Caldimonas thermodepolymerans: one gene and its partner. The protein of the gene in region 2 interacts with the protein of the main gene of each other region in a pairwise test. Links are inferred from orthologs where the notes say so. Each region holds a gene or a part of one and is shown on either strand. Other genes may lie near its edges.

The links.
Region 1: the proteins of dsbD (region 2) and IS481_RS10215 interact in binary tests that used the Escherichia coli proteins (3 or more experiments, as listed by UniProt). The link is inferred for Caldimonas thermodepolymerans from one-to-one orthologs.

Annotation. Positions count from the first base shown.
Region 1 is NZ_CP064338.1:2,185,447-2,199,401, forward strand. What follows is about bases 3,731-6,729. They hold IS481_RS10215 (DsbE family thiol:disulfide interchange protein), read right to left. Parts: upstream 5,496-6,729; coding sequence 4,965-5,495; downstream 3,731-4,964. Other genes in these bases: IS481_RS10200 (TRAP transporter substrate-binding protein), read left to right, coding at 3,731-3,763; IS481_RS10205 (tetratricopeptide repeat protein), read right to left, coding at 3,861-4,544; IS481_RS10210 (cytochrome c-type biogenesis protein), read right to left, coding at 4,541-4,972; IS481_RS10220 (heme lyase CcmF/NrfE family subunit), read right to left, coding at 5,492-6,729. Outside these bases: IS481_RS10180 (Fe(3+) ABC transporter substrate-binding protein), read left to right, coding at 1-650; IS481_RS10185 (H-NS histone family protein), read left to right, coding at 853-1,158; IS481_RS10190 (DUF2946 family protein), read left to right, coding at 1,339-1,755; IS481_RS10195 (copper chaperone PCu(A)C), read left to right, coding at 1,916-2,422; more of IS481_RS10200, read left to right, coding at 2,681-3,730; more of IS481_RS10220, read right to left, coding at 6,730-7,450; cytochrome c maturation protein CcmE, read right to left, coding at 7,447-7,878; heme exporter protein CcmD, read right to left, coding at 7,875-8,051; heme ABC transporter permease CcmC, read right to left, coding at 8,048-8,788; heme exporter protein CcmB, read right to left, coding at 8,797-9,468; heme ABC exporter ATP-binding protein CcmA, read right to left, coding at 9,484-10,119; IS481_RS10250 (AgmX/PglI C-terminal domain-containing protein), read right to left, coding at 10,116-11,243; IS481_RS10255 (ExbD/TolR family protein), read right to left, coding at 11,240-11,740; IS481_RS10260 (ExbD/TolR family protein), read right to left, coding at 11,745-12,239; IS481_RS10265 (MotA/TolQ/ExbB proton channel family protein), read right to left, coding at 12,245-12,898; IS481_RS10270 (hypothetical protein), read right to left, coding at 12,928-13,218; and 2 more genes. UniProt on the Escherichia coli protein: Involved in disulfide bond formation. Catalyzes a late, reductive step in the assembly of periplasmic c-type cytochromes, probably the reduction of disulfide bonds of the apocytochrome c to allow covalent linkage with the heme.
Region 2 is NZ_CP064338.1:3,329,587-3,343,516, forward strand. Bases 10,643-13,616 are described here. They hold dsbD (protein-disulfide reductase DsbD), read right to left. Parts: upstream 13,086-13,616; coding sequence 11,199-13,085; downstream 10,643-11,198. Other genes in these bases: IS481_RS15730 (YegP family protein), read right to left, coding at 10,643-10,822; cutA (divalent-cation tolerance protein CutA), read right to left, coding at 13,082-13,426; IS481_RS15750 (ABC transporter permease), read right to left, coding at 13,441-13,616. Outside these bases: IS481_RS15685 (GNAT family N-acetyltransferase), read left to right, coding at 228-956; IS481_RS15690 (DUF2726 domain-containing protein), read left to right, coding at 1,104-1,868; IS481_RS15695 (serine/threonine protein kinase), read left to right, coding at 1,891-2,919; IS481_RS18430 (PEP-CTERM sorting domain-containing protein), read left to right, coding at 3,060-3,671; molecular chaperone HtpG, read right to left, coding at 3,736-5,604; IS481_RS15710 (amino acid ABC transporter permease), read right to left, coding at 5,754-6,506; IS481_RS15715 (basic amino acid ABC transporter substrate-binding protein), read right to left, coding at 6,533-7,414; IS481_RS15720 (YbdK family carboxylate-amine ligase), read right to left, coding at 7,592-8,719; IS481_RS15725 (cation:proton antiporter domain-containing protein), read right to left, coding at 8,747-9,979; more of IS481_RS15730, read right to left, coding at 10,487-10,642; more of IS481_RS15750, read right to left, coding at 13,617-13,930. UniProt on the Escherichia coli protein: Required to facilitate the formation of correct disulfide bonds in some periplasmic proteins and for the assembly of the periplasmic c-type cytochromes.

The DNA of each region.
Region 1 (13,955 bases), 1.2 Mb from region 2 along the record:
CCCGCGTGATCGTCTACAACAAGATCAAGGTCAAACGGGCCGACGTCGATACCTACGAGGAACTGGCCGACCCGAAAAACAAGGGCAAGGTCTGCACCCGCTCCGGTTCGCACCCGTACAACCTTTCGCTCATCGGTGCCTTGATGGAACACCTGGGCCCGGAAAAGACCGAGGAATGGGCCAAGGGGGTGGTCGCCAACATGGCACGCGATCCGAAAGGCGGCGATACCGACCAGATCCGCGCCGTCGCCAGCGGCGAATGCGCGGTGGCGCTGTCCAACAGCTATTACTACGCGCGCCTGATGCGCTCGAAGAAGCCCGAGGACCGCGCGGTGGTCGAGAAGACCGGGGTGGTGTTCCCCAACCAGCAAAGCTGGGGCACGCACGTCAACGTCGCGGGCGGCGCCGTGGCCCGTCACGCAAAGAACCGCGAGGCGGCGATCAAGTTCCTGGAATACCTCGCCAGTGACGAGGCGCAGGTTTACTTTGCCAACGGTAACAATGAATATCCGGCCGTGCCGACCGTGAAGGTGCCGAACCCGGCCCTGGACTCGATGGGCGAATTCAAGACGGAACTGATCCCGATCTCGGTGGTAGGCGCAAACACGGCCAAGGTGCAGCAGATGCTGGACCGCGTGGGCTTCAAGTAATCCCTGCCCTCGCCTCCTGCCTGGACGCCCGCCCGGTTCGCCGCGCGGGCGTCTTTGCATCCACCGAAATATCCTGCACTGCGGAATTCACCCGGGGGCAAATCAGGCTGTCTCCGATATCGCTTGCACCCCGATATGGGGCGCAGTATTATCGCGCCGTTCGTACAGCCCACTTCCTCCAACCATTGCAGAGCATATTCGTATGGCAACCTACCAGGAACTCCTTGCACAGAAGGCCGAGCTCGAAAAGCAAATCGAGAACGCGCGCAAACAGGAGATTGCCGATGCAATCGCCCAGATCCGGTCGCTGATGGCGCAGTACGGTCTCACCCTGGCTGACCTGGGCAGCAAAGTGGGAGGCAAGAGCAGCTCCACGAAGGGCAGCAAGGTGGCGCCGAAATACCGCAACAAGGAGACCGGTGAAACCTGGACCGGTCGCGGCCGTCAGCCGAAATGGGTGGAGCAGGCCCTGGCCTCCGGCAAAACCCTGGAAGACCTCGCGATCTGATCGCGTCTGCGTCCCGATAAATGCCCGCCTCGTGCGGGCATTTGCTTTCTTCCCGCCTTTCCATCTCCCGACGCCGCGCGCGGCAGCCATGGCCCGCACAGGCAGCCCGGGACACCCCCACCCCGCCGGGCGGGCCTGCCGCCGTCGCGGGGCGCCTGCGCTTTCCGGCACAATCGCGCCATGATCCGGCGACGCCGCTTTCCCCGCCTGGCCTTCTGGGCGCTGGCTGCCGCACTGCTGCTGAAGGCGGCGGTGCCGCTGCTGGCCGTCGGCGCGGCGCAGGCGCAGGGCCGCGCCCTGGTCGAGATCTGCACCGTCTACGGCCTGCAGACGGTGGCCCTCGACGAGATGCTCCCGACCGCGGCGGAGACCACCGACGCCGGACGCGACGACAGCGCCGCCCTGCCGGGCGGCGACCCCTGCGTCCTGACCGCGGCCCTGTCGCTCGCCACCCCGGCCCCGTCCGCGGCCGATCCGCTGGCCGTCGCCGCAGCCCGCGCGCCGCATCCACCGGCCCGGGCCCTGCCGGCCCCTGCGCGCGACCGCACCTTCGACTGGGCTGCGCGTCGCAAGCACGGCCCGCCGGTCCTCGCCTGAGCCGACGCCAGCCCCGCCGCCGGCGCCCCGACGCACGCGGCGGCGCGCCGGCCACGCCTGCTTTCCGAAGCGAGCCGCGATGGGGACCGCACCAGCCCGTCGCTCGACCCGGGTCGTCCGGCTTGCCCTGCTCGCCTTGTCTCCAACGAGGACCAATGACATGAACCTGAACCTGCGATTTCCTTCCCTCGCCCTGGCGGCGCTGCTGGCCGCCTTCACCCTGCCCGCGGCGGCGCATGACTACCGCGTCGGCCCCCTGCACATCGACCATCCGTGGGCACGGCCCACGGTGCCCGGCCAGCAGTCCGGCGGGGCCTTCATGAAGATCGCCAACCGCGGCGAGGTGGACGACAAGCTGTTGTCCGCGCACTCGCCGGTGGCCGCATCGACCGAAGTGCACAGCATGACGATGGACGGCCACGTGATGCGCATGCGCGAGATCCCCGAGCTGCCGGTGCCGGCCGGGCAGACCGTCGAGCTGCGACCGGGCGGCTACCACGTCATGTTCATGGGGCTGCGCGCCCCGCTCAAGGCGGGCGAGAGCGTGCCGCTGACCTTGCGGTTCGAACGCGCCGGCGAGGTGACCGTGGCCGTGAAGGTCGAGATGCGCGCGCAACCGGCCCAGCCTGCCGGCGGGCACGGCACCGGCGGCCATCATCACCACTGAGGAAGCGGCAGGCGGCGGTGTGCGCATCTCGCACGACGAGGCGCGCGCCGCGCGTTGCGCATCCTGCCGATACAAGCACAGGTTGGCTGAATACCACCTAAAAATTGGCCCGTTCTACGTAGAACCGACAGGAGGAGTATTCCTCTGCCGGCACGCCCGCTTCGATCCCTAGAATTTTTTCGGCAGAGGTGCGGCCCTACCCGGGCTGCACCGCACCGCTTCCATCCACGTCTCACCTACACAGAGGATCAAGAACACATGGAACGCCGATCGTTCATCCGCAGTGCCGGCCTGGCCGGGGTGCTGGCCTCCGGCATCGCTCCGGCCGTGGTTCACGCCCAAACCACCCTGCGCTGGCGCCTGGCGTCCAGCTTCCCCAAGACGCTGGACACCATCTATGGAGGTGCCGAGGTTTTCGCGCAGAAGGTCAGCGAAATGACCGGAGGCAAGTTCCAGATCACGGTGCATGCCGCCGGTGAGCTGATGCCCGCCTTCGGGGTCGTCGACGGCGTGCAGAACGCCACCGTCGAGATCGCGCACACCGCGCCGTATTACTTCTTCGGCAAGGACGACACCTTCGCCATCGGCGGCGCCATTCCCTTCGGCATGAATTCGCGCCAGATGACCGCGTGGATGCACGAAGGCAACGGCATGAAGCTGATGCGCGAGTTCTACGCGAACTACAACATCATCAACTTCTCGGGCGGCAACACCGGCGCCCAGATGGGCGGCTGGTTCCGCAAGGAGATCAAGTCGCTCGCCGACATGAAGGGCCTGAAGTTCCGCATCGGCGGCTTCGCGGGCAAGGTGATCGAACGCCTGGGCGGCGTGCCGCAGAACATCCCCGGCGGCGAGATCTACCAGGCGCTGGAGAAGGGCACGATCGACGCCGCCGAATGGATCGGCCCGTACGACGACCTGAAGCTCGGCTTCCACAAGGTGGCGCCGTACTACTACTACCCCGGCTGGTGGGAAGGCGGCCTGGAGCTGGCCTTCTACATCAACACCAAGGCCTACGAGTCGCTGAACGCCGAGTACAAGGCCATCGTCGAGGCCGCTGCGTCGCACGCCCACCTCGACATGCAGGCCAAGTACGACGGCCGCAACCCCGAGGCGCTGAAGCAGCTGGTGGCCCAGAAGGTCAAGCTGATGCCGTTCCCGAAGGACACGATGGATGCGGCCTTCAAGGAAACGATGGCGCTGTACTCCGAACTCTCGGCCAAGAACCCGGCCTGGAAGAAGATCTACAGCGACTACGCCGCCTTCCGCCGCGACCAGAACCTCTGGTTCCGCTTCACGGAAGCGCAGTTCGACCGCTACATGCAGTCGGCCCGACTGTAAGCGGTCCTGCCCGACCCGCGAGGCCGTGCGGGACCTCGGCCTCGCGTCCAAGCTGTTCTCCTCTTGTTCGCCCATCGCCTCCCGCGATGGGCTTTTTTCATGGTCGCGACGCAGGGGACGGCCCGTCGCCGCGCGCGGCTGCCAGCTGCCGCGCCTGCGCGGCGCGCTCACGCAACGGCTGCGCCAGGGCGGCATCGTCTGCGCGCAACGCGGCCAGCCGTTCCCAGTGGCGCGCGGCCTGCACGAAGTCGCGCCGCGCGTAGGCCGCAGCCCCGGCCAGCGCCAGCGCCTGGGGCTGGTCAGGGTCCAGCGCCAGGGCCTGCTGCACCAGCCGCATCGGCTCGCCGTCCAGGCGCGAGCCCTGCAGCCGGGCGAGAAAGTCCGCATGGTCGGCCAGCAAGCCGGCGTCGCGCGGCCGCAAGGCGCGTGCCCGCTGCAACGCCTGCGCGGCCGGCACCGGTTCGCCCGCGGCCGCGTACGCGCGCGCCAGCAGCACCCACAGGCGCACCTCGTCCGGGTGCGCGGCGAGCTCGTGCTGCAGTTGCCGGATCGCCTCCCCCCACGGCCCGGCCCCCGGCACGGCGGCCGGGTCGTCCGCAAGCCGCTGCGGCGACCCGACTGCCAGGTAGCCCCCGGCGCCGACCGCCGCCAGGAGGCACGCCACCCCCGCCATCAGCGGCCACGACGGACGTGGCACCGCAGGCCCCGCCCAGCGTGCGCGGACCAGGCCCAGCCAGGCGAGCAGCCCCAACGTGCCGGCGGCGACGAGGAACGCGCTCATCGCGGCGCCCCCTCCCCGGGATCGGGCTCGAACCGGGCGGCATCCAGCCGTTGCCGGCGCCGCAGCGCGACGCACAGGCAGGCCATGCCGCCGGCCAGCAGCACGGACGGGGCAGCCCACAATGCCCAGGTGCTCGCGCTCCATGGCGGACGGTAACGCACCGCGTCGCCATGGCGTGCGCTCATGTACGCCAGCACTTCCTGCTCGCTGCGTCCTTCGGCGAGCAGGCGCCGCACCTGTTCGCGCAGGTCGCGCGCCAGGCCCGCCTGCGATTCCGCGACGGACTCGTTGGGGCAGACCGGGCAACGCAGCTCGGCGGCGATGCGCATCACCCGGGCCTCCAGCTCGACGCCGGTCTCCGCGGCCCGCACCCCCGCGGCGCAGCCGGCCAGCAACACGATGCAAGGCAGGACGCGCCACTCATTCATGCAGCGACTCCAGCAGGGGCAACAGGCGCGTGCGCAGCACTTCGTCGGTCACCGCGCCCACGTGGCGGAAGCGCACCACGCCGTCGCGATCGATGACGAAGGTTTCCGGCACGCCGTAGACGCCGAGGTCGAGGCCCACGCGCCCCTGCGCATCGATCACCGAGGCCCGGTACGGGTCGCCGTGGCGCTGCAGCCAGTCCAGCGCATCCTCGCGCCGGTCCTTGTAGTTGAGCCCGATCAGCGGAACCGCGTGGGTGCGCGACACCTCGACCCACAGCGCGTGTTCTTCCAGGCAGGTGGCACACCACGAGGCCCAGACGTTGAGCACCCAGGCACGCCCGCGCAGGTCCTCGCGCGTCAGCAGCATCGACGGTGCATGCAGCCGCGGCAGCGCGAACGCCGGCAGGGGCTGGTTGAGCTGCGGCGCCGGACCGGCCCGTGACTCCAGGGCCAGCCCGCGCCACAGCAGCGCGGCCACGACGAGGAAGATCGCCAGCGGCACGGCGTGACGCGGGGCCCTCATGCGCGCGCCTCCTGCCACGCTGGCGCCGGCACGTCGTGCCGATGCTCCCGGCCGCGGTAGCGCCGGTCGCTCGCCGCCAATGCCCCGCCCAGCGCCATCAGCAGCGCCCCGGCCCAGATCCAGTTGACGAAGGGCTGCAGGCGCAGCCGCACGATCCATGCCGCACCGCCGTCGACCGGCTCGGCCAGCGCGACGTACAGGTCGCGCACCACGCCGCGTGCGATGGCCACCTCGGTGACCGGGCTGCGTTGATGGTGGTACAGGCGTTTCTCCGGCGTCAGCTGCGCGACCAGCTGGCCGTCGCGGTGCACGTCGATGAGCGCCTGCTGCGCCAGGTAGTTGGGACCGTGCACGTCACGCACCCCGCGGAAGGTGAAGACGTGGCCGCCCAGCCCGGCGCTGTCGCCCATGCCCAGTTTCGCGTCGCGCTGCAGCACGTCGCCGCTCATGCAGACGCCGAACGCGAACACTGCCACGCCCAGGTGCGCCAGGTGCATGCCAGCTGCCGCGCGCGGCAGGCGCAGCATGCGCCCCTTGGCCCCGCGCTCGCGCAGGTCCGCCACGAGGGTGGCGAGGATCCAGCAGCCCAGCGCCCAGCCGAGCACGATGCCAGGGGCGCTGCGGCCCGTCACCCAGGCCGCGCCGGCGGCCGCACCCAGCGCCAAGGCGCCGGGCCGGCGCATGCGCCCCCACGCGTCGCGCCACGTCGCCTGCTTCCAGGGCAGCCGCACGCCCAGCCCGAGCAGCCACAGCATCGCCAGCAGCGGCGGCGCGAGCACGGTCTCGAAGTACGGTGCGCCGACCGAGATCGGTGCGGCACCCAGCGCCTCGATCACCAGCGGATACAGCGTGCCGAGCAGCACGGTCAGCATCGCCACCACCAGCAGCACGGTCTGGGCCAGCAGCAGGCTCTCGCGCGAGACCGGGCCGAAGCGCGCGCCCAGGCCCAGGCGTGGCGCGCGGGCGGCATACAGCGCCAGCGCGCCGCCCACCACCAGCAGCACGAAGACCAGGAGGGACAGCCCGCGTCGCGGGTCGGTGGCGAACGCGTGCACAGAACTCAGCACGCCCGAGCGGACCAGGAAGGTCCCGAGCAGCGACAGCGAGAACGCGAGCAGGGCCAGCAGCAACGTCCAGCCCTTGAAGGCGCCGCGCTTCTCGGTGACCGCCAGGGCGTGGATGAGGGCGGTCGCGGCCAGCCACGGCATGAACGACGCGTTCTCGACCGGGTCCCAGAACCACCAGCCGCCCCAGCCCAGCACGTCGTAGGCCCACAGGCTGCCGGCCAGGATGCCGAGCGTCAGGCCGCCCCAGGCCGCGGTGGTCCAGGGCCGCACCCAGCGCGCCCAGGTGGCATCCAGGCGCCCTTCGAGCAGGGCTGCCACCGCAAAGGCGAAGGTCACCGCCAGGCCCACGTAGCCGGTGTGGAGCAGCAGCGGGTGCAACGCCATGCCGGGGTGCTGCAGCAGTGGGTTGAGCCCCTGCCCGTCCAGCGGCGCCGGCCACAGGCGCCCGAACGGGTTGGACACGCCCAGGATGAGCAGCGCCAGCCCTGCCGCCATGCCACCCAGCACGGCCAGCACGCGTGCGACGAACGGCGGCGGCAGCCCGGCGCTGCCGCGTGCCACCGCCCAGGCCCAGGCATTGAGCATCAGCAGCCACAGCAGCATCGAGCCCTCGTGGCCGGCCCAGGCAGCCGCGATCCGGTAGCCGGTCGGCAGCATCGCATCGGCATGGCGTGCCACGTAGGCCACCGAAGGATCGAGCCGCACGAAGGACGCGACCAGGCAGGCCATGGCGGTGGCCGCCAGCAGGCAGCCGACGCCCGCGGCCGGACGCGCCAGCGCCATCCAGTCGGCGCGGCCGCGCACCGCCCCGGCCAGCGGCACGCTCGCCTGCACCAGCGCGACGGCCAGTGCGAGCAGCAGGGCCACCTGGCCCAGCTCGGGGATCATGGCCGTCCTCCGTGCGCGGCCTGCCGCACCGCCTGGGCGGCGGGCGGCGGCACGTAGTCCTCGTCGTGCTTGGCCAGCACCTGCCGGGCCAGGAACACCCCGTCCTCGCCGAGCCGCCCCTGGGCCACCACGCCCTGCCCCTCGGCGAACAGGTCCGGCAGCGGCCCCTCGTAGCGCACCGGCAGCGACTGCGCGGTGTCGGTGACGACGAACTGCACCTTGAGCCCGTCGCGCCGCACGCTGCCGGGCTCGACCAGGCCGCCGATGCGGAATGCCCGGCCGGCCGGTGCCTCGCGCGCGGCCACCTGGCTGGGCGAGTAGTAGAAGACCAGGTGGCTGCGCAGGGCCTGCACCACCAGCGTCGCGGCCAGCGCCACCGTGGCCAGCAGGCCGAGCACGGTCGCGAGGCGGCGCCGGCGCGGGGTCATCGTGCGCCCTCCCCGTCCATCAGCTGCGCCACCAGGCCGACCGCGCGCCGGCGCCGGCGCGCGACCAGCCAGCCCTCCAGCAGCACGGCCAGCAGCGCGAGGCCGTAGGCGCCCCAGACGTAGCCCCCGTGACCGTCCAGGGCTAGAAGCGCCGTGACGTGTTCCCAGCTCATGCCACGCCCCTCGCGCCGGACAGCGCCTGCGCCCAGGCGGCATGCGCCTCGCGCTCGAGCACGATGGCGCGGGCACGCGTCAGGCTCACGGCCGCCGCATAGGCCCAGCAGGCCAGCGTCATCAGCAGCATCGCGACGAACATGACGGTGGCCATGCGCGGCGCCGCGTCGAAGCGCACCGTGGCGCCCTGGTGCAGGGTGTTCCACCACTGCACCGAGAAGTAGATCACCGGCACGTTGACCACCCCGACGATGGCCAGCAGCCCGGCCGCGCGGTCGCCGCGGCGCGGGTCCTCGTGGGCCTCGGCCAGCGCGATGTAGCCCAGGTAGAGGAACAGCAGGATCAGCTCGGAGGTCAGCCGCGCGTCCCACACCCACCAGGTGCCCCAGGTCGGCTGGCCCCACAGCGCGCCGGTGGCCAGCGCCAGCGCGGTGAACATCGCGCCGGTGGGCGCGAGCGAGCGCGCCAGGATGTCGGCGGTGCGCACGTTGAGCGTCCAGCCCAGCACCGCCCAGCCCGCCATCACCACGTAGAGGAACATCGACATCCAGGCCGCCGGCACGTGGATGTAGACGATGCGGTACACCTCGCCCTGGCGCGCTTCCGGCGGCGCGACGCACAGGCCGATGTACAGGCCCGCGGCCGCACACAGCGCGGCGACGGTCCACAGCCAGGGCACCAGGGCGCCGGCCAGCGCGTAGAAGCGCGGCGGGGCGGCACAGGCAGTCCAGCGCATGACGATCCTCACTCCATCGACAGACGCAGCGCCGCCGCGCCGGCCGGCACGGCGACCAGCGCGGTCAGCATCAGCACGGCGGCCAGCAAGGCACAGTACGGCGCGGGCGACTGCCCGCCCTCGACGGCCGCGACCGCGCCGGTGCCGAACACCAGCACCGGCACCGCCAGCGGCAGCACCAGCAGCACGACCAGCAGGGAACCGCGCAGCCCCAGCGTCAGCGCGGCCGCCAGCGCCCCCAGCAGGCTCAGCACCGGCGTGCCGAGCAGCAGCGAGGCACCGAGCGCCGGCCAGGCCGACGCGGGCAGGCCCAGCGCCGCGCCAACCGCGGGCGCCAGCAGCGCGAGCGGCACGCCGGTCAGGCTCCAGTGCGCCAGCACCTTGGCGACGACCACGACCCCGGCGCCCCGGCCGCTGCACAGCATCTGCTCCAGCGACCCGTCGGCATGGTCGCCGGCGTATAGCGAGCCGACCGACAGCAGCGCCGCCAGCAGCGAGCAGGCCCACACCACGCCCGGCGCGATGCGGCGCAGCAGCTCGGGCTCCGGCCCGACGGCCAGCGGGAACACCACCGCCGCGGCGACCAGGAAGGCCCAGGGCAGCACCAGGTCGAGCCGCCGCCGCGAGGCCAGCCGCAGCTCGCGCAGGTACAGGGTCCAGCACAGCGCACCCGGGTTCACGGCCCCTGCTCCTCCTCAGTGCGGCAGCCCGTCCAGGTCGAGCTCACGCGGCGCGAGCCCCGGCCACTGGACGAACTGGTGGCTGGTCAGCAGCACGCTGCCGCCGCGCCGGCGGTGCGCGACGATCAGCTCGTGCAGGCGCGCGCAGCCTTCCAGGTCGAGCGCGTCGAACGGTTCGTCGAGCAGCCACGTGGCGACCGCGCTCGCGGCAACCAGCCGCGCCAGCGCGACGCGGCGGCGCTGCCCCTGCGACAGCAGCCGCACCGGCGCCGGCGCGAGCGGCTTCAGGCCCATGCGGTCCAGCGCCCAGGCGACGCTCGCCGGGTCCGCCGCGCTGCCCTGCAGGCGCAGCAGGAAGGCCAGCGACTCGGCCACGCTCAGCTCGTCCTTCAGCGCGTTGTGGTGCCCCAGGTAGAGCGGCTGCCCGGCCAGGCACTCGACGCTGCCCTCCGCGGGCGGCGCCAGCCCCGCGAGCAGGCGCAGCAGGCTGGTCTTGCCGCTGCCGTTGTGCCCGCGCACCCACAGCAGCTCGCCGCCGTGCAGCTCGACGTGCAGGTCCCGGAACAGCAGCCGCGCGCCGCGCCGGCAGGCCAGCGCCCGTGCGCGCAGGTGCAGCGCGGCCGCATCGGTGAAGGCGGCGCGCACGATCATGACGGCAGGAAGTCCACGGGCCAGGTCACGACCATCTGCTCGACGTCCTTGGCCCCGAAGTCGAACTGGCGCACGCGCGCGAGCAGCTTGCTCTCCAGGTCGGGCGCGTTGAGCTCGCTGGAGACGATGCGGCAGTTCACCACCGCCCCCGAAGGCGCGATGGTCAGCTGCATCACCACCTTGCCCTGCAGCGTCGGGTCCTCGCGCAGCGCGCGGTTGTAGATCGCGTAGATCGCGCCCTTGTGGCGCTCGAACACCAGCTTGATCTCCTCGATCGAGCGCGAGGCCTTGCCGCTGCCACTGCGCTGCACCGTGCCGCCGGCGCTCCCCTTGCCGCTGCCGGTCCCGGTGCCCATGCCGTCGCCGCGGATGCCGCCCGTGCCCGGGCCGCCCCCGCCCCCGCCGCCGGCCACGCCTTCGACCAGCGTGGTCGCGCGGCCGGCCAGGCCCCCGCCGCCGGTGTGGCGGCTGTAGGCGGCGGTGTTGATGCCGCCGCTGCCGCCGGTGGCGTTGGAGGTGATCAGCGAGCGCGTCGGGATGCCCGGCTCGGAGCCGGCGCCCACGCCCACGCCTTCGCCGCTCCCGACGCCCTTGCCGGGCTTGACGTCCTGCGGGATCTGCACCGCCAGCGGCGCGCCGCGCAGCTCGGCCAGTTCGTCCTTCATCGCCAGCAGCCCCACCCCGGCGGCGCGCCGGCGCGCCTCGCCCACCTCGCCGGGAGCCTTGCCGGGCTGCGGGTTGCGCGCCTCGACCACCGGATTGCGCACGGTGGCCGGCTTGTCCGGCTCGGGCTTGCGGTCACGCGGCGAGGTGGTCGGCGCGGCGCGCTCGGGGGTCGCGGCCTCGCGCGGCGGCGCCGGCGTGCGTGCCGCCTGCGGTGCGGGCGGTGGCGGCGGCACGGGCCGCGCCAGCTCTCGTTCGAGCATCATCTTCGCGACGCGCGGCGGCAGCGCCTGCACCGGGCCGCGTTCTTGCACCGGCCGCGGCCACAGCATGAACAGCAGGCACAGCATCACGCTGATGCCCAGCACGTTGCGCAGGATGCGCCGGAAGCGCGCCTCGTCCTCGGGCGAGACGGCCCAGGGCAGCACCGGGGCGCGGAAGGAGACGGTGGCGGCGCTCATGAGGCCTCGTACTTTCTGATCACGGCGAACGACACGTCGGTGAAGTCGGCGCGCGCCGCCGTGTACATCACCTTGCGCAGCAGGCGGTACGGGATCTGCCGGTCGCCCATGACCGTGACGGCGCGGCTGGCCGCCTCGTTCTCCTCGCGGATCACCTTGCGCTGCGTGCGCAGCCGCTCCAGCTCCGCCTGCAGCGGCGCGATCAGGTCGCCCTCGGCGGCCATCACCTCGTCCACGGTGGCGACCACCCGCCCGTCGACCAGGATGTCCTCGGCGCTGACGGTCACCACCACGGTCTCGTGCGGTGCGGCCTCGGCCGTGGAGTACGGCAGCTTCACCGCCTTGTGGCTGGGCAGGATCTCGACCCCGGTCGCGCTGGACAGCAGGAAGAAGATCAGGATCGTGAAGATGTCGATCAGGGCCACCAGGTTCATGTCGACGTGCGACTGGTTGCGCGCACGCCGTTCGGCCCGTTTCTGCAGCGGCGTCAGCTTCATCGCCTCACCTCCGCTGGGCGACCGGCGCGTCGCCGATCGAGATGTCGGGGAACAGCTCGGTGTGCACGAGCTCCGCGCCCGCGGCACGGTAGGTCGCGCGCACCGCGTCCATCACCTGCACCAGCACGTCGTACGGCGTCTCGGGACTGGCCAGCACGGTGGCGCTGCGGGTGTCGGGAAAACGCTGCTTGAGCGCCAGCACCAGCGCCGCCAGCGCCTTCGTGTCGGGCCCCGCGGCACCGTTCGGGATGCGCTGGATCAGCCCGCCGATGCGGTCGCCGACCTCCAGCGCGTCGGGACGGATCACCACCTCCAGCTTGAGGTCGTCGACCTTCAGCTGCTCGACGCCGGAGGACTGCGCCGGCAGCGACAGCTCCAGCACCGACAGCCGCGTGAACACCGCGGTGGACAGCAGGAACGGCACCAGCACCACGATCAGGTTGATGAACGCGGTGACCTCCAGCGAGGCCGGCTGCTTGCGAAGGCGTCGGACGGCCATGGCGGTCACCGCGCCGGGGCAGCCTCGGCCTTGAGGCGCTGCACGACGTTCAGGAAGCTGATCTTGGCCGCCTCCAGCCCGTCGACGATCTCGCCGGTGCGCGCCTGCAGGAAGGCGTGGATCAGCAGGAAGGGGATCGCCACCGTCAGCGCGAACGCGGTGTTGTTCATCGCGATCGAGATCGAGGCCGACAGCATCTCGGCCTTCTCGGCCGGGTTGACCTGGGCCACGGCAGTGAAGCCCTTGATCAGGCCGACGATGGTGCCCAGCAGCCCCACCAGCGTGATCACGTTGGCGAAGGTGGCGATGTAGTGCGTGCGCTTCTCCAGCCGCGGCACGATCTCCATCATGCCCTCCTCCATCGCCGCGTCGATGTCCTCGCGCCGCGCCGGGCTCTGCATGCGCGCCAGCCCGTTGGCGACGATCTTGCCGATCGCCGCGTCGGACTCGGAAGCGAGGTGGTAGACCTCCTTGAAGCGGCCGCTTTGCAGCATCGGCAGGACCTGCGCCCACAGCTTGCGGTTCTGCGAGCGGGCGCGCTGCAGGAAGATGTAGCGCTCGATCGCGATGGCCAGGCCCACCGCCATGATGAGCATGCTGATGTAGATGAACATGCCGCTGTCTTGGACGAACTTGACGGCGAACTCGAAGACACTCATCGGTTTCCTCCTCAGCGATGAAGATGGTCTCAAGGGGCGGTCGCCGGCGCGCCGGCCTGGCGCGCCCGCACCTGGGCGTCGTAGTGCACGTGGCGGCGGAACACGTCACGGTCCAGCGGCGCGAGCACCTCGTCCAGCACGCTCTCCACCGGGCGCCCGGCCAGCTCGCCGGGCACCGGCTTCTTCCACGGCACGATGTAGAGCACCTTGGGCAGCTCGCGATTGCCGATGATCTGGGTGCGGTCCAGCTCGGCGCGGTCCTGTGCCACGGCGGCGCCGGCGACCGCGGCCAGCGCGAGGACGGTCAGTGCGGCTCTCATGGCCCCTCCTTGGCCCTCGCCGCGACCGGCGCCGGCTTGCGGTTCCTCAGGTCGGCCACCCACTTGGCGACGGTCGCGTCGCCGTCGGCCAGCTCCAGGTAGCGCTCGTACAGCTCGAGCGCACGGGCGGCGTCGCCGAGGTACAGGTCGTGCAGGATGCCGAGGTTCAGGTGCGCGTCGGCGTATCCCGGATCGAGCGCGATGGCCTGCTCGTAGGCGGCTCGCGCCTTGGCGAACTCGCCCAGGTGGCGATAGGTGATGCCGAGCTGGTGGTGGTAGACGGCGCGCTGCGGGCTCAGTCGGACCGCGGCCTCGAGCGCCTGGGCCGAGGCCTGCAGCCGGCCCGCACGGCGATGGATCAGGCCCAGGTTGGCGTGCGGCCCGGCCAGCTGCGGATGCGACTGCGCGAGCGCCCGGAAGCCCCGCTCGGCCTCGTCGAGGCGCCCGGCCGCCAGCGCCTGGCGGGCCGCGTCGAAGGCGCGCTGGACGGCGGCGTCCACCACGGGCGCCGGCGCGACCGCCGGGGCGGGGTCGGCCGGTTGCGGCGCGGCCGCAGGCACCGGCGTGGCCGTGCCCGCCGGCGCCTGCGGTGCGGTCGCGACGCTGCCGCACCCGGCCCCGAGCACCGCGAAGGCGGCGCCCAGCAGCGCGGCCAGCCCACGCAGGCGCAGCTCACCGGATCGCATCGACCACCCCCTCGCTGCGTTCGACCTTGCCGTAGCGCACCGGGCGCAGCT
Region 2 (13,930 bases):
CAGCCTCTTAGGCATCGACCTTGCCCCTCCCTACGCTGGCAACAGGCCCGCGGATGCGCCCCTGTTGTCACGGCAGGACAAAGCCTTCCCTGGGTTGAAGTCGGGAAAGCCTTGCAGTATACCCAAAGCACGCGCAAGCCCGCAAGGAATTGCGGGCTCGCCACAGCAACCGCTGCAATCCGGGCCTGGGTGGTGTATCCTAGGGTTTACCCTAATCGGAGTTGGAGATGGGCTTCCCTGGAGATGTGCTCGGCGGACCGGGTTACCGGCAGGACCGCCACGACCGCCCGGCCGCACCCGCGCGCTCGGCGGCGCGCCGCTTTGCCTGGGTGCCGATCCGCTCGCTGGCGCCGCGGCACCGCAGCCGCATTCTCGCGCATCTGCTGGCGCTGGACGACCACGACCGCTACCTGCGCTTCGGCCAGGTCACCTCGGACGACCGTATCCGCCAGTACGTCGAGTCGCTGGACTTCGACCGCGACGAGGTGTTCGGCATCTTCAACCGCCGCCTGCAGCTGATCGCGGTGGCCCACCTGGCCTACGAGCCGGCGCCGCAGCGCCCGGGCCAGCCGGCGATGGCCGAGTTCGGCGTCTCGGTGTCCAAGGAGGCGCGCGGCCGCGGCTTCGGCGCACGGCTGTTCGAGCGGGCCGTGATCCACGCCCGCAACCGCAAGATCGACACCCTGTACATCCACGCGCTGAGCGAGAACACCGCGATGCTGAAGATCGCCCGCAAGGCCGGCGCGATCGTCGAGCGCGACGGCAGCGAAGCGCAGGCCTACCTGCGGCTGCCGCCCGACACCCTGGGCACGCGGGTCGAGCAGCTGTTCGAACGCCAGGCCGCCGAGGTGGACTACCAGCTCAAGCGGCACGCCCAGCGCTTCGCCAAGCTGCTGGAAGGCATCGCCGAAGTCCGGGCCAACGTCGGCACGCACCGCATCAGCGGCCTGGAGTGAGCCGCGACGGGCCTTGCCGCCGCAAGTGAGCCCTTGCGCTCCCCCGTATAGGCGGTGCCGGCGCGCCGGCCGCGTCGATATCATGGACCGTTCCCCCTGCGGCACGCCGGCCGCGGCCTTCGACGTTCTTTCTCCGCTTCCGACGTCATGCAGACCCTGGTCCTGATCGCAGCCTTGGCGAGCGCCGCCGCGCTGGGCGCGGGAGTCGTGCTCTGGCTGACCAGCCGCAAGCGGGCCGTGCCGCTGCCGCGGGAATGGAACCTGATGCTGCGCCCGGTGTTCACGGCCGACGAGCGCCGCATGCACCGCCAGCTGCGCGAGGCGTTCCCGCAGTACATCGTGCTGGCCAAGCTGCCGCTGACGCGCTTCACCCAGCCCACCGAGCCGGCCCGCGTGGTCTACTGGCACAGCCTGATCAGCGCCCTGCATGTCACCTTCGCGCTGTGCACGCCGAACGGCCGGGTGCTGACGGCCATCGACATCGAGGGCCGCCACCTGCCCTCGCGCCGCGCCACCGCGATCAAGACCGGGGTGCTGCAGGCCTGCCGGGTCCAGTACCTGCGCTTCTATGCCGACCAGCTGCCGTCGCTGGCCGAGGTGCAGCTCGCCGTGGAAGGCCATGCGCGCGCGGTGGCGGCTGCCGCCCCGCCGCCGCAGGAGGCGCCGACCCGGCTGGCCCAGGCCAGCCAGACGCTGTCGACCACCGTGCAGCGTCGCCGCGAGCAGCGCGCCGGCTGGCAGGAGTCCGCCTATCCCGATTCCTTCTTCGCCCCCGACAGCCGCCTCGACGGGCTGATCGAAAGCGGTTTCGCTCCGCTGAACACCCAGGCGCCGGCGCCCGCCCCGCGCGATGCGGACATCGCCGCGGTCGTGGTCGACACGCCCTCTGCCGACGCCCGCCGCCCCGCCTGAGCACTGCGGCTAGGATGGGCGCATGTCCGACCCTGCCCCCCTCCTCCCGCCCGGCGACGCCGACGCCGCGCACCCCTACGCCCGCCTGACGCCCGACCTGGTGCTGGACGCGCTCGACCGCGCCGGACTGCCGGGTGACGGCCGGCTGCTGCAGCTGAACTCCTACGAGAACCGGGTGTTCCAGGCCTTCCTCGACAGCGGCGAGGCGGTCGTCATCAAGTTCTACCGCCCCGACCGCTGGAGCGACGCGCAGATCCTCGAGGAGCACGCCTTCGCGCTGGAGCTGGCCGCCGAGGAGATCCCGGTGGTCGCGCCACTGGCCCTGCCCGCGCTGCCTGCCGGCAGCACGCTGGCCGAACACGCCGGCTTCCGCTTCGCGGTCTACCCGCGCCGCGGGGGACGCGCCCCCGAGCTGGAGGATCCGGAAACGCTCGAATGGCTGGGCCGGTTCCTCGGACGCCTCCATGCCGTCGGGCGCCGCAAGCCCTTCGTGCACCGCCCGCCGCTGGACCTGCAGACCTTCGGCATCGCCTCGCGCGACTGGCTGGCCGCGCACGACTGCGTGCCGCCCGATGTGCGCCCGGCCTGGGACGACGCGCTCGCCCGCGCGCTGGACCTGGTCGCGCAGCGTTTCGACGCGGTGCCGGACCTCGTCACGCTGCGCCTGCACGGCGACTGCCACCTCGGCAACATCCTGTGGACGCCGGCCGGCCCGCACTTCGTGGACCTGGACGACGCCCGCATGGGCCCGGCCATCCAGGACCTGTGGATGCTGTTGTCCGGCGACCACGCCGCAATGCAACGACAACTCGCAGATGTGTTGGCAGGTTACGAACAATTTGCGTCTTTGGACCGCCGCGAGTTACAGCTGATCGAGCCGCTGCGCACGCTGCGCATCGTCCACCACTGCGCCTGGATCGCGCGCCGCTGGTCCGATCCGGCGTTTCCCCCCGCGTTTCCTTGGTTCGGCAGCTCGTCGTACTGGTCCGAGCAGGTCGTGCGGCTGCGCGAGCAGGTCGAGGCGATGCAGGACACCTCGTCCGAGCCGTAACAGTCACAGCCAATACCGTGCCCGCCTGAGACGAAAGTGCACCCTCACTTGAGGGCCTGAAGCTTGTCGCAAGGGGACTACCCTGAATGGGCCCCATGCGATATCGCCCGAACCGGGCTCTTACCTTCAGGAGGATCTGCATGAAACGTCATCTGCTGGCGCTAGGCCTTGCGGCGGCCACCACCGCAGCCAGCGCGCAACTCTCGGTGTCCGGGCCGGACACCACGTTCGGGGGGTATGACGGCACGCCGGCAACCTACACGGGCACGCTGTCCAGCGGCACGTTCAACGGTCTGCTGGACACCGGGCTGGGCGGCACGCTGACCGTCACCTTCCTCGGGAAGGACGACGCGTGGCACAACAACACGCTGACCTTCGCCGGCGGCACGGTGATCGACAACCAGACCACCGCGGTCGGCACCAGCTACACCTTCGACGTGGCGGCCGGCCCGCTGGACTTCCTGTTCACCGACCTCACCGATGGTGACACCGTCGCCAACGGCGGCCCGAGCTCGGCCTACGGCTCGTACGTGGTGGTCCCGGGATCGGCGGTCGGTGCGGGCAACCCGGCGTACGGCCAGTACGACTTCATCCTCGGCTTCAACGATGGCCACCTCTACGACGCCGACTATGACGACTTGGTCGTGGGCATCAGCCTGGTCCCGGTACCCGAGCCGGAAACCTATGCGCTGATGCTGGCCGGCCTCGGCGCGATCGGTTTCATGGCCCGCCGTCGCCGCCGCCAGGACTGACTGCGTCTTCGCAGCATGAACAAAAGCCGCCCTCGGGCGGCTTTTTCGTTGTGCGACGCGATCCTCAGCCGGCCAGCAGCGCGTTGACGCGCCGCACGTAGGCGGCCGGGTCATCCAGCTGCCCGCCCTCGGCCAGCAGCGCCTGGTCGAACAGGATGTGGGCCAGGTCCTCGAAGCGGTCGGTGCGCTCCAGCCGCTTGACCAGCGCGTGCTCGGGATTGATTTCGAGGATGGGCTTGACCTCGGGCGTCTTCTGGCCGGCCTGCTTGAGCAGGCGCGCCAGGTGTCCGCTGATGTCGCCCTCCTCGCCCACCAGGCAGGCGGGCGAGTCGACCAGGCGGGTCGTCACGCGCACGTCCTTGGCCTTGTCCTTCAGCGTTTCCTTCAGGCGCTCCAGCAGCGGCTTGATCGCGGCCGCGGCTTCCTCGGCCTTCTTCTTCTCTTCCTCGTCCTGCAGCTTGCCCAGGTCCACCGCGCCCTTGGCGACGCTTTGCAGCGGCTTGCCGTCGAACTCGTACAGGTGGCTGAGCATCCACTCGTCGACCCGGTCGGTCAGCAGCAGCACCTCGATGCCCTTCTTGCGGAAGATCTCCAGTTGCGGGCTGTTGCGCGCGGCGGCCAGCGTCTCGGCGGTGATGTAGTAGATCGCCTCCTGGCCTTCCTTCATGCGGCTGACGTAGTCGGCGAACGACACGCCCTCGTCGGCATGGGTGGAGGCAAAGCGCAGCAGCCTGGCCAGGCGCTCGCGGTTGGCATGGTCCTCGCCGATGCCCTCCTTGAGCACCGCGCCGAACTCCTTCCAGAACGCGGCGTACTTGTCCTTGTGGTTCTCGGCCAGGTCCTCGAGCATGCCCAGCACGCGCTTGGTCGAGCCCTCGCGGATGGCCTTCACGTCGCGGCTTTCCTGCAGCAGCTCGCGGCTGACGTTGAGCGGCAGGTCCGACGAGTCGATCACGCCCTTGACGAAGCGCAGGTAGACCGGCATCAGCGCCTCGGCGTCGTCCATGATGAAGACGCGCTTGACGTAGAGCTTCACGCCGCCGCGCTTCTCGCGGTTCCACAGGTCGTACGGCGCCTTGGACGGGATGAACAGCAGCTGCGTGTACTCGGTGCGGCCCTCGACCCGGTTGTGCGTGTAGGCCAGCGGCGGCTCGTTATCGTAGCTGATCTGCTTGTAGAACTCGTGGTACTGCGCCTCCGTGATCTCGTTCTTCGGGCGCACCCACAGGGCCGCAGCCTGGTTGACGGTCTCCCACTCGTCCAGCAGCACGTACTCGCCCTTGTCCTTGTCCCACTGCTCCTTGCGCATCAGGATGGGCAGCGAGATGTGGTCGGAGTAGCGGTTGATGATGGACTTGAGCCGCCAGGTGTTGAGGAAGTCGGTGTCGCTGTCGCGCAGGTGCAGTATCACGTCGGTGCCGCGCTGCGGCCGGGTGATCGTCTCGACCTCGAACTCGCCGGTGCCGTCGCTGCTCCAGCGCACGCCCTCCTCGGGCTTGAGCCCGGCGCGGCGCGATTCGACCGTGATGCGGTCGGCGACGATGAACCCGCTGTAGAACCCGACACCGAACTGGCCGATCAGCTGCGCGTCCTTCTGCTGGTCGCCCGAGAGCTTGTCCATGAACTCGCGCGTGCCGCTTTTGGCGATGGTGCCCAGGTTGGCGATCGCCTCGTCCGCCGACAGGCCGATGCCGTTGTCGCTGATGGTGATGGTCCTGGCGGCCTTGTCGAAGGTGACGCGGATCTCCAGGTTGGGCCGGTCCTCGTACAGCGCGTTGTCGTTCAGCGCCTCGAAGCGCAGCTTGTCGCAGGCGTCCGAAGCGTTGGACACCAGCTCGCGCAGGAAGATCTCCTTGTTCGAGTACAGCGAATGCGCCACCAGGTGCAGCAGCTGCTTGACTTCGGCTTGGAATGACAGGGTCTGTTTGTCCATGGCGTGTCCGGTGTGCGGTGTTCCGTCTTTGCTCTCGGAAAGGGTAGCGGGCGCCCAAATGGGGATGGCGGCATGGTTTTTCAAGGGCGCCATGAAAAACGCCGGCCTTGCGGGCCGGCGTCGACGCACTCGGGTCGGAGGCGCGCGCCTCAGCGCCCGCGCAGGTGGGCCGGCGCCTCGAGCTTGCGCGCCAGCATCGACAGCACCATCGTCAGCACCAGGTACATCGCCGAGATGGCGAGGTACGGCTCCCAGTAGCGGGAGTAGGCGCCGGCGACCGTGCGCGCGGCCAGTGCCAGTTCGGCCAGGCCGATCGCGGAGACCAGCGAGGAGTCCTTGATCAGCGTGACCCCTTCGTTGACCAGCGGCGGCACCATGCGGCGGAAGGCCTGGGGCAGGATCACGTAGCGCATCGCCTGCGCATGCGTGAGCCCCAGGCTGTAGGCCGCCTGGGTCTGTCCGACGTGGATGGACTGGATGCCGGCCCGGAAGATCTCGGAGATGTAGGCCCCGGCGTTGAGCGTCAGCGCCAGCGCCCCCGAGAAGAACGCCCCGTGCTCCTGGCGGAAGCGGATCGCCGCCTGCCCCGACAGCAGCAGCCCGTGCTCGGGCTGGATCAGGGTCGGCATCAGCGCGAAATGCACCAGCAGGATCTGCACGAACAGCGGCGTGCCGCGAAAGAACGTGACGTAGGCCAGCGTCAGCCACTGGGCCGGCTTCAGCAGCACCAGCGCCCACGCCGACTTGGGCGGCGGGGCGCTGCGCGAGCTGCTGATCAGGCCCAGCACCAGGCCCAGGGCCAGGCCCGCGGTGATGGCCACCAGCGTGAGCTTGACCGTCATCCACAGGCCGGCCGTGAACAGCGGCCCGTAGCCGGCAAGGATCTCCCAGCGCAAATCCACGATGGGGACTTCCTGGTCTCAGCCGTTCAGTTGGACGCTTCGGCCGCAGGTGCCTGCGCCGCCGGCGCTTCGGCCGCCGGCTTGGCGCCGAACCACTTGGCGTAGATCTGGTCGTAGGTGCCGTCCGACTTGATCGCGGCCAGCCCCTGGTTCAGCTTCTCCAGCAGCTCGGTGTTGCCCTTGCGCACCGCGAGGCCGTACTGCTCGGCCTCGAACGAGTCGTCGCTGACGGTCTTGAACTGCGCGTTCGCGTTGTTGGCAACGTAGTTCTCGACCACGCCGTTGTCGGCCACCACGGCGTCGACGCCACCGGCCTGCAGCTCCTGCAGGGCCAGCGGGGTGGACTCGAAGCGCTTGATCAGCGTGCTGTTCTTGCCCTGCAGCTTGGTCACGACCTCGTCACCGGTGGTGCCGGTCTGCACGCCCACGCGCAGCGTCTTCAGGTCCTCGAACTTGGAGACCGTCGAGTCCTGGCGCACCGCGATCAGCTGGCGGGCGTCGAAGTACGGATCGGAGAAGTCCATCGTCTGCTTGCGCTCGTCGGTGATCGTGATCGCCGAGACGAGGAAGTCGCGGTCGCCCTGTTGCAGGGTGTTGAAGATGCCTTCCCAGGGGGTGTTGACGAACTTGACTTCGAAACCGGCCTTCTCGGCGATGGCGCGCACCACGTCGATGTCGAAGCCGACGATCTCGCCCTTCTCGTCCTGCGACTCGAACGGCGCGTAGGCTGCGTCGGTGCCGACGACGTAGACCTGGGCGGGCGCGGGGGCCGGCGCGGCGGCCTCGGTGGCGGGCGCCGGGGCGGGAGCCGGCTCAGGCTGCTTGCCGCAGGCGGCCAGCACGAGACCCGCCACCAGCATGGCGGCGCGCTGCCAGAAGGCGGGGATAGCAAGGCTCAAGGTATGCATGAGAGAGTAACCTCGTGAGAAATCTGAAAACCAGCATTTTGACCGTTTTGGGCGCAGAAAAACGGCGACTTTGCCCGGCCGGTGCTGCAGATTCCTCGCGGCCTTAGGCGGCAAAACAACGGTTCGTGCGGCGGGCAGTGCCGCTGCGCCACGCCGCCGCGGGCGACGCACCCCGCCTCAGACCACCAGGTCGCCGCTCCAGCGCAGGCACTGCTGGCGCACCACCTCGGCCAGCAGGTGCTCGCGCTCGTGCACCTGGCGTGCCCAGGTGGCGTCGTTGCCGTGGCGCTGCAGCTCGCTGCGCAGGTAGCGCAGCGCGCCGTCGGCCTTCAGATCGATCGCGTGGTGCTCGATCGCCCCCATCGTGAACAGGATGTCCTCGCGCAGCGAGCGGTGCTCGCCGGTCTTCGGGTCGACGAAGGTGCCCTCCGGCCCGAAGCGGCAGGCCTGGAAGCGGTTGAAGGTGTAGACGAGGTAGTCGTCCTCCTCCAGCGGGAACGGCTGCTCCTTCGACAGCCACGCCGCCACGCACTGGATGTAGGCCGCCAGCGCCGCCGCCTTCTCGATCGTCAGCGGCGTGTCGAGCACGCGCACCTCGATGGTGCCGAACTCGGGCTTCGGGCGGATGTCCCAGTAGAAGTCCTTCATGCTCTGGACCACGCCGGTGCGCGTCATCTTGCCGAAGAAGGTGCCGAAGTCGTCCCAGGTGGTCACGAAGGGCGCGCGGCCCGACAGCGGGAAGGCGAACACCGAGTTCAGGCGCGCCGAATGGAAGCCTGTGTCAGTGCCCTGCACGTAGGGCGACGACGCCGACAGCGCGATGAAGTGCGGGATGAAGCGCGACAGCCCGTGCAGCAGCACCAGCGCCTCGTCCGGCCCGGGGCAGCCCACGTGCACGTGCTGGCCGAAGATGGTGAACTGCTTCGACAGGTAGCCGTACAGCTCGGACAGCATGTGGAAGCGCGGCGTGTTGAAGATGCGCCGCTCGCTCCAGTCCTGGAACGGGTGCGTGCCGCCGCCGCACAGCCCCACGTTGAGCTTGCGCGCGCAGTCGACCAGCGCGTCGCGGATCTCGGTCAGCTGCGACAGCGCGTCGTCGTAGCCGGTGCAGATCCCGGTCGACAGCTCGATCATGCTGTCGGTCATCTCCGGCTTCACGTCGCCCGGGATCTTGCGCTTGCCCATCAGGCGCAGCAGGTCGGCCGAGCTGGGCGACAGGTCGTAGTCGTGCGTGTTGACGATGGCCAGTTCCAGCTCCACCCCGAGGGTGAGCGGCTGGGACGGTGCGAAGGCTTCGAGCGTCATGCGATGTGTCTCCTGTCCACCGGCGGTTCAGGGGCGGCGCGCGGCGATCTCGCCCGCGCTGCGCAGCGCGCCCAGCACGGCCAGCGCCCCCAGCAGTTCCATGATCGCGATCGAGCTGAGCGCCACCGGCGCCAGCTGCGCGGCAAAGCCCGCATGCGAGCCCTGCAGGTCGGCGTACATCACCAGCGCGGTGGCCGACAGCGGGGTCAGCGCCAGGCTCACGCCCACGCCCTGCCGCAGTGACTGCCCGCTGAACCAGCCGAGCATGAACACCGCAGCCGACTTCGCGGCGGCACGCGCGGCCATCGCCGCCAGCGCGAGCAGGCCGCCCGCGGCCAGCCCCTCGACCGGCCAGGCCGACCCGACGATCACGAACAGCATCAGCACCAGCACGCCGCCGGCGGTGCCGAAGTGGCGCGGCCACACCCAGGGGCGCTCGGTGGTGTTGCGCAGCCACAGGCCCGCCATCAGCGGCACCAGCAGCGTCGACCAGCCGAAGGTCTTGGTCAGCGCCAGCGCCAGCGTGATCAGGCCCAGCAGCAGCAGCGTCGCGTTCTCGTTGCGCAGGTCCAGCCCGCGCGCCACGCGCGCCACCCCGTAGCCGAGCAGCCCGGCGAGCAGGAAGGAGCCGACGAACACGTACAGCGGCTGCACGATCGCCTGCACCGGGTTCTGCCCCTGGTCCAGGTCCAGCCAGGCCAGCAGCAGCTTGCTGGCGAACACGCCATACAGCGTGTTGAGCGCCGAGAGCATGTAGACGCGCTCGGTCACCTGCCCCTCGGCGCCGAACTCCGAGGCCACGCGCGCGATCACCGCGGGCGAGGCCGGCACGGCCAGCACCGCCACTGCGGCGGCCGACGGCGTGTCCAGGCCCAGGTAGCGCATCGCGAGGTACACCGTGCCGAAGGTCAGCAGCGACTCGGCCAGGCTGGTGACCAGCAGGAAGGGGTTGGTGCGCAGCCAGCGCAGCCGCACGCGCGCGCCCAGCTCGAACAGCAGCAGCGCAAGCGCCAGGTCCAGGATCATCCGCACCACCGGCGGGATCTCGCCGGTGGCCGCCACGCCATGCCCGGAGACGGCCACGCCCAGGCCGACCAGCGAATAGCCGACGATGCGCGGCAGCCCCAGGAAGCGGAACACTCCTTCGCCGATCAGCGCTCCCGCGATCACGACCAGCGACAACCCGAGCAGGGCGCGGGTGGACGACCAGTCGACGACCACGCCGAGAAAGGACTGTGCCTGCAACCACTGGTCCACCATCACGCGATCTCCTTGTTGTTCGTTGAGCGGCCGTTGCCGCCACGCGGCCCGGGCCACGCGGCCGGCCGGCGGCTGCCCCGAGGCAGCCTCGTATGGCAAATGCAATGCCGCAGCACCGGCACCAGCCCGAAAGCCGGCAGGCGTGCCCTGCCGGCACGCCCCCACCCTGGTCCTGACCTGGGGGGCAGGGAGCGACCGGGCCCCCGGACCCGGCTGTGGCATTCTGCCGTACCCGCCGCTGGCCTCGGACGCCTGGCGGCCGGGCGGGCCTTGAGGAAGGCTAAAAAAGATCCCCCGCGCGCAGGCGGGGGAGAACGCTTCTTGGCCGCTGTGCGGGACGCGGAAGTCCGGGCGTCCCCACAGACGGCGCCGATCCTACTGGGAAACATTTGCACGCCAATCTTTACCCGTGCACACCGGTGAGATTTGCGTGACGGTTTCCCCGGCCGGCCGGGGATCCGGGCAGGCGCGCGGCAACGGGGGCGCGCCGCGCCTGCCGAGGCCGCCTCAGGCGGTCAGGTCCTTGACCGTGGCCTGGGGCGCATGCGCCTTCACCGAGGCGACGCCGTTTTCCATGGCGCTCCTGGACGAATACATCTCGCTGCGCCCGATCACCTGGCCGTTGGTGGCGGTCAGCACGAAGTACGGCGAGCCGTCCTTGGCTTCCTTGCGCTCGTAGCGCGCGTCGTTGGGCGCGTTCTTCTGGACCGAAGCGATCCCGTCCAGCGCCGACGCCTTGGTCTTGTACGTCTCGCTCGACAGGATGACCTGGTGGTTCGCCGCCTTCAGGTTGAAGACGTACTGCCCGTTCGCCGCGGTCTTGAGTTCGAAATACCCTGCCATGAAGCCCTCTCCACACTGACGCGGTGCACCACCCGCGAAACGACCGGGGAGTCTGCGGCCGGCACGTGCAGCTGGAGCCTGGCCCCGGCCGCCTCCTGGCAGGCACTCCCCTCCCGGTGCGAAGGCAGGATAACGACCGTTACAAACGGACGTCAACGCAAGGTAATCCCTGAGCAACAGGCGCAAAAAAACAGGCCCTCGCAAGGAGGGCCTGTTCGGGAATTTGGTTGCGGGGGCTGGATTTGAACCAACGACCTTTGGGTTATGAGCCCAACGAGCTACCAGACTGCTCCACCCCGCGTCGGGAAAGCAAAACTATAGCATGTTTTTCGCCGGCAACGCAAGACCATGGTGAGATCTTCGGCAAGCCCGCCGGCTAGAGGCCGGCGGCGTCCAGGGTCTGCAGGAAGCGGTCGGCCGACTGGAAGCCGATCACGCGCAGCTGCGGCAGCTCGCGGCCGCTGGCGTCGAAGAACAGCGTGCCGGGCGGCCCGAACAGGCCGAAGCGCTTGAGCAGCGCGCGGTCGTCGCGGTTGTTGGCCGTGACGTCGGCCTTCAGCAGCAGCGCATTGGCGAGCCTGGCCCGCACGCGCGGGTCGCTGAAGGTGAAGGCCTCCATCTCCTTGCACGAGACGCACCAGTCGGCATAGAAGTCCAGCATCACCGGCCGGCCGGCGCGGGCCAGCACGGCCTCCAGTTCCTCGACGCTGCGCACCGGCTCGAAGCCCGGACCGGCATCGGTCGCGGCCTCGGCGCGGGCCAGGTGGGCCAGCGGCTGCCAGGGATCGCGCCCCCCGGAGGCCGCACCGACGAGCTGGATCGCGCCCAGCACCGCCAGCACCACGCCCACGCCCTTGAAGAAGCGCTGCCAGCCGCGCGCGCCGGGCGGCAGCGTGTCGAACACCTTGAGGTAGACCGCGGCCACCAGCAGCAGCGCGCCCCACAGCAGCATCGCGAGCCAGCCCGGCAGCACCGGCTGCAGCATCCAGATCGCCACCGCGATCAGCAGCGCGCCGAAGAAGTGCTTGACGTGCTCCATCCAGGCCCCGCCGCGCGGCAGCCAGCGCCCCGCCGACGCGCCGATCAGCAGCAGCGGCACGCTCATGCCTGCGGCCAGCGCGAACAGCGCCGCCCCGCCCAGCACCACGTCGCGGGTCTGGCTGATGTAGACGAGCGCGCCGGCCAGCGGCGCCGCCACGCAGGGGCTGACGATGAGCGCCGACAGTCCGCCCATCAGGAACACCGCGAGGAAGCGCCCGCCGTGCAGCCGCCCGGAGGCCTGCTGGACCCGGTCGCGCCAGCCCGAGGGCAGCTGCAGCTCGTAGAAGCCGAACATCGACAGCGCCAGCAGCACCAGCAGCGCGGCGAACGCGCCCAGCACCCAGGGCGTCTGCAGCCAGGCCGCCAGCCCTTCGCCCGCCAGCCCCGCGGCGACGCCGAATGCGGTGTAGACCAGCGCCATGCCGAGCGAGTAGCTGGCTGCCAGCCCGAACGCCCGGCCCCGGCTGACCGGGCGCCCGTCGGCCTCGGCCTGCCCGACGATGATCGAGGACAGGATCGGCAGCATCGGCAGCACGCAGGGGGTCAGCGACAGCAGCACGCCCGCGACGAAGAACACCGCCACCACGGTGGGCAGCCGCCCGCTCTCCAGCGCCGCGGCGATGCGGTCGCTGTCGGTGGGCGAGCGGGTGTTGATCAGGTTCGCCGGCACCGGCGCCGCACCGGTGAGCGACTGCAGCGAGGCGGCCAGACCGCCGGACGCACCCCAGCGTTCGGCCTGCGCCTCGGTCAGCAGCGCCACCCGGTTGGCCGGCGCGCCGAAGGCGGCCAGCGCGACCTCGACGTGGTGGTCCATCGGCGGGTAGCACAGCCCCTTGTCGGCGCAGCCCTGGCTGGTCACGGTGAGCCGGAACGGCCCCTCGGCCTGCACCACCGGCAGCCGGATGCGCAGCGTGCCGCGGTGGGTCTCGACGTCCTTCTCGAAGGTCCGGTCGTACTTGACCTCGCCGCGCGGGATCTCCGGGGTGCCCAGCACCGCGGGCGGCGTGGCCGCGAAGCGGAACTGCTCGCGGTACATGTAGTAGCCGTCGGCGACGTCGAAGCGCAGCTCCAGCGTGCGCTCGTCCAGCGCCGCGGCGGCGAAGCGGAACGCCACCTCCGGCTCGAGGAAATCGTCGTCGTCATCGGCCCGCACGCCGCCGGCCAGCACCGCCAGGCCCAGGGCCAGCAACGCCGCCAGCAGCCAGCGGATGGCACCGGTCATGGCCTGTCTCCTTGCTGCATCTCTGAGACCAGCCAGCGCAGGTACGGTTCCAGCCCGTCCGTGACCGACGTCGCGATCAGCTCCGGCACCTCGTAGGCGTGCAGCTCGGGCAGCCGCGCCTTCAGTGCAGGCCAGCGCGCCTCGGTGGTCTTCAGGACCAGCAGGCACTCGCCGCCCTCCTCGATCCGGCCCTGCCACCAGTACATCGAGCGCACCCCCGGCAGGATGTTGACGCAGGCCACCAGGCGCTCTTCCAGCAGGCGCCGCGCCAGCGCGGCGGCCGCGGCCTCGTCGGCCACGGTGCTGAAGGCCAGCAGCGGACGGCCCTGAACTTCGCTCATCAGCCCCTCCTCGCTCACTTGAAGAACCGCCGGCGCGTCAGCACCAGCGCGACGTAGTACCCCACCGCGGCGTACCCGGCCAGCACCGCGGCCGGAGCCGCCACCTGCTGCGGCCACTGGCCGATCACCAGCGGGCGCACCAGCTCGACGGCCGCGGTCAGCGGCAGCCACGGCGCGACCTGCTGCAGCCAGCCCGGCAGCTGGTCGGTCGGGAAGTAGACGCCGGAGACGAAGGTCATGGGCGTCAGCACCAGGGTGAAGTAGTAGGTGAAGAAGTCGTAGTTCCTCGCCAGCGCGTTGAACACCAGCGCCAGCGACGAGAACGTGATGCCGACCAGGAACAGCAGCGGCAGCGCCAGCACCAGGGTCGGCGCCCGGCTGATGCCCAGCGCCACCAGCACCAGCGCGATCGCCACCGAGGTGAACAGCGCCTTCATCGCGGCCCACAGCATCTCGGCGAAGACGATGTCGTCCAGCGACACCGGCGCGTTCATGATGCCGTCC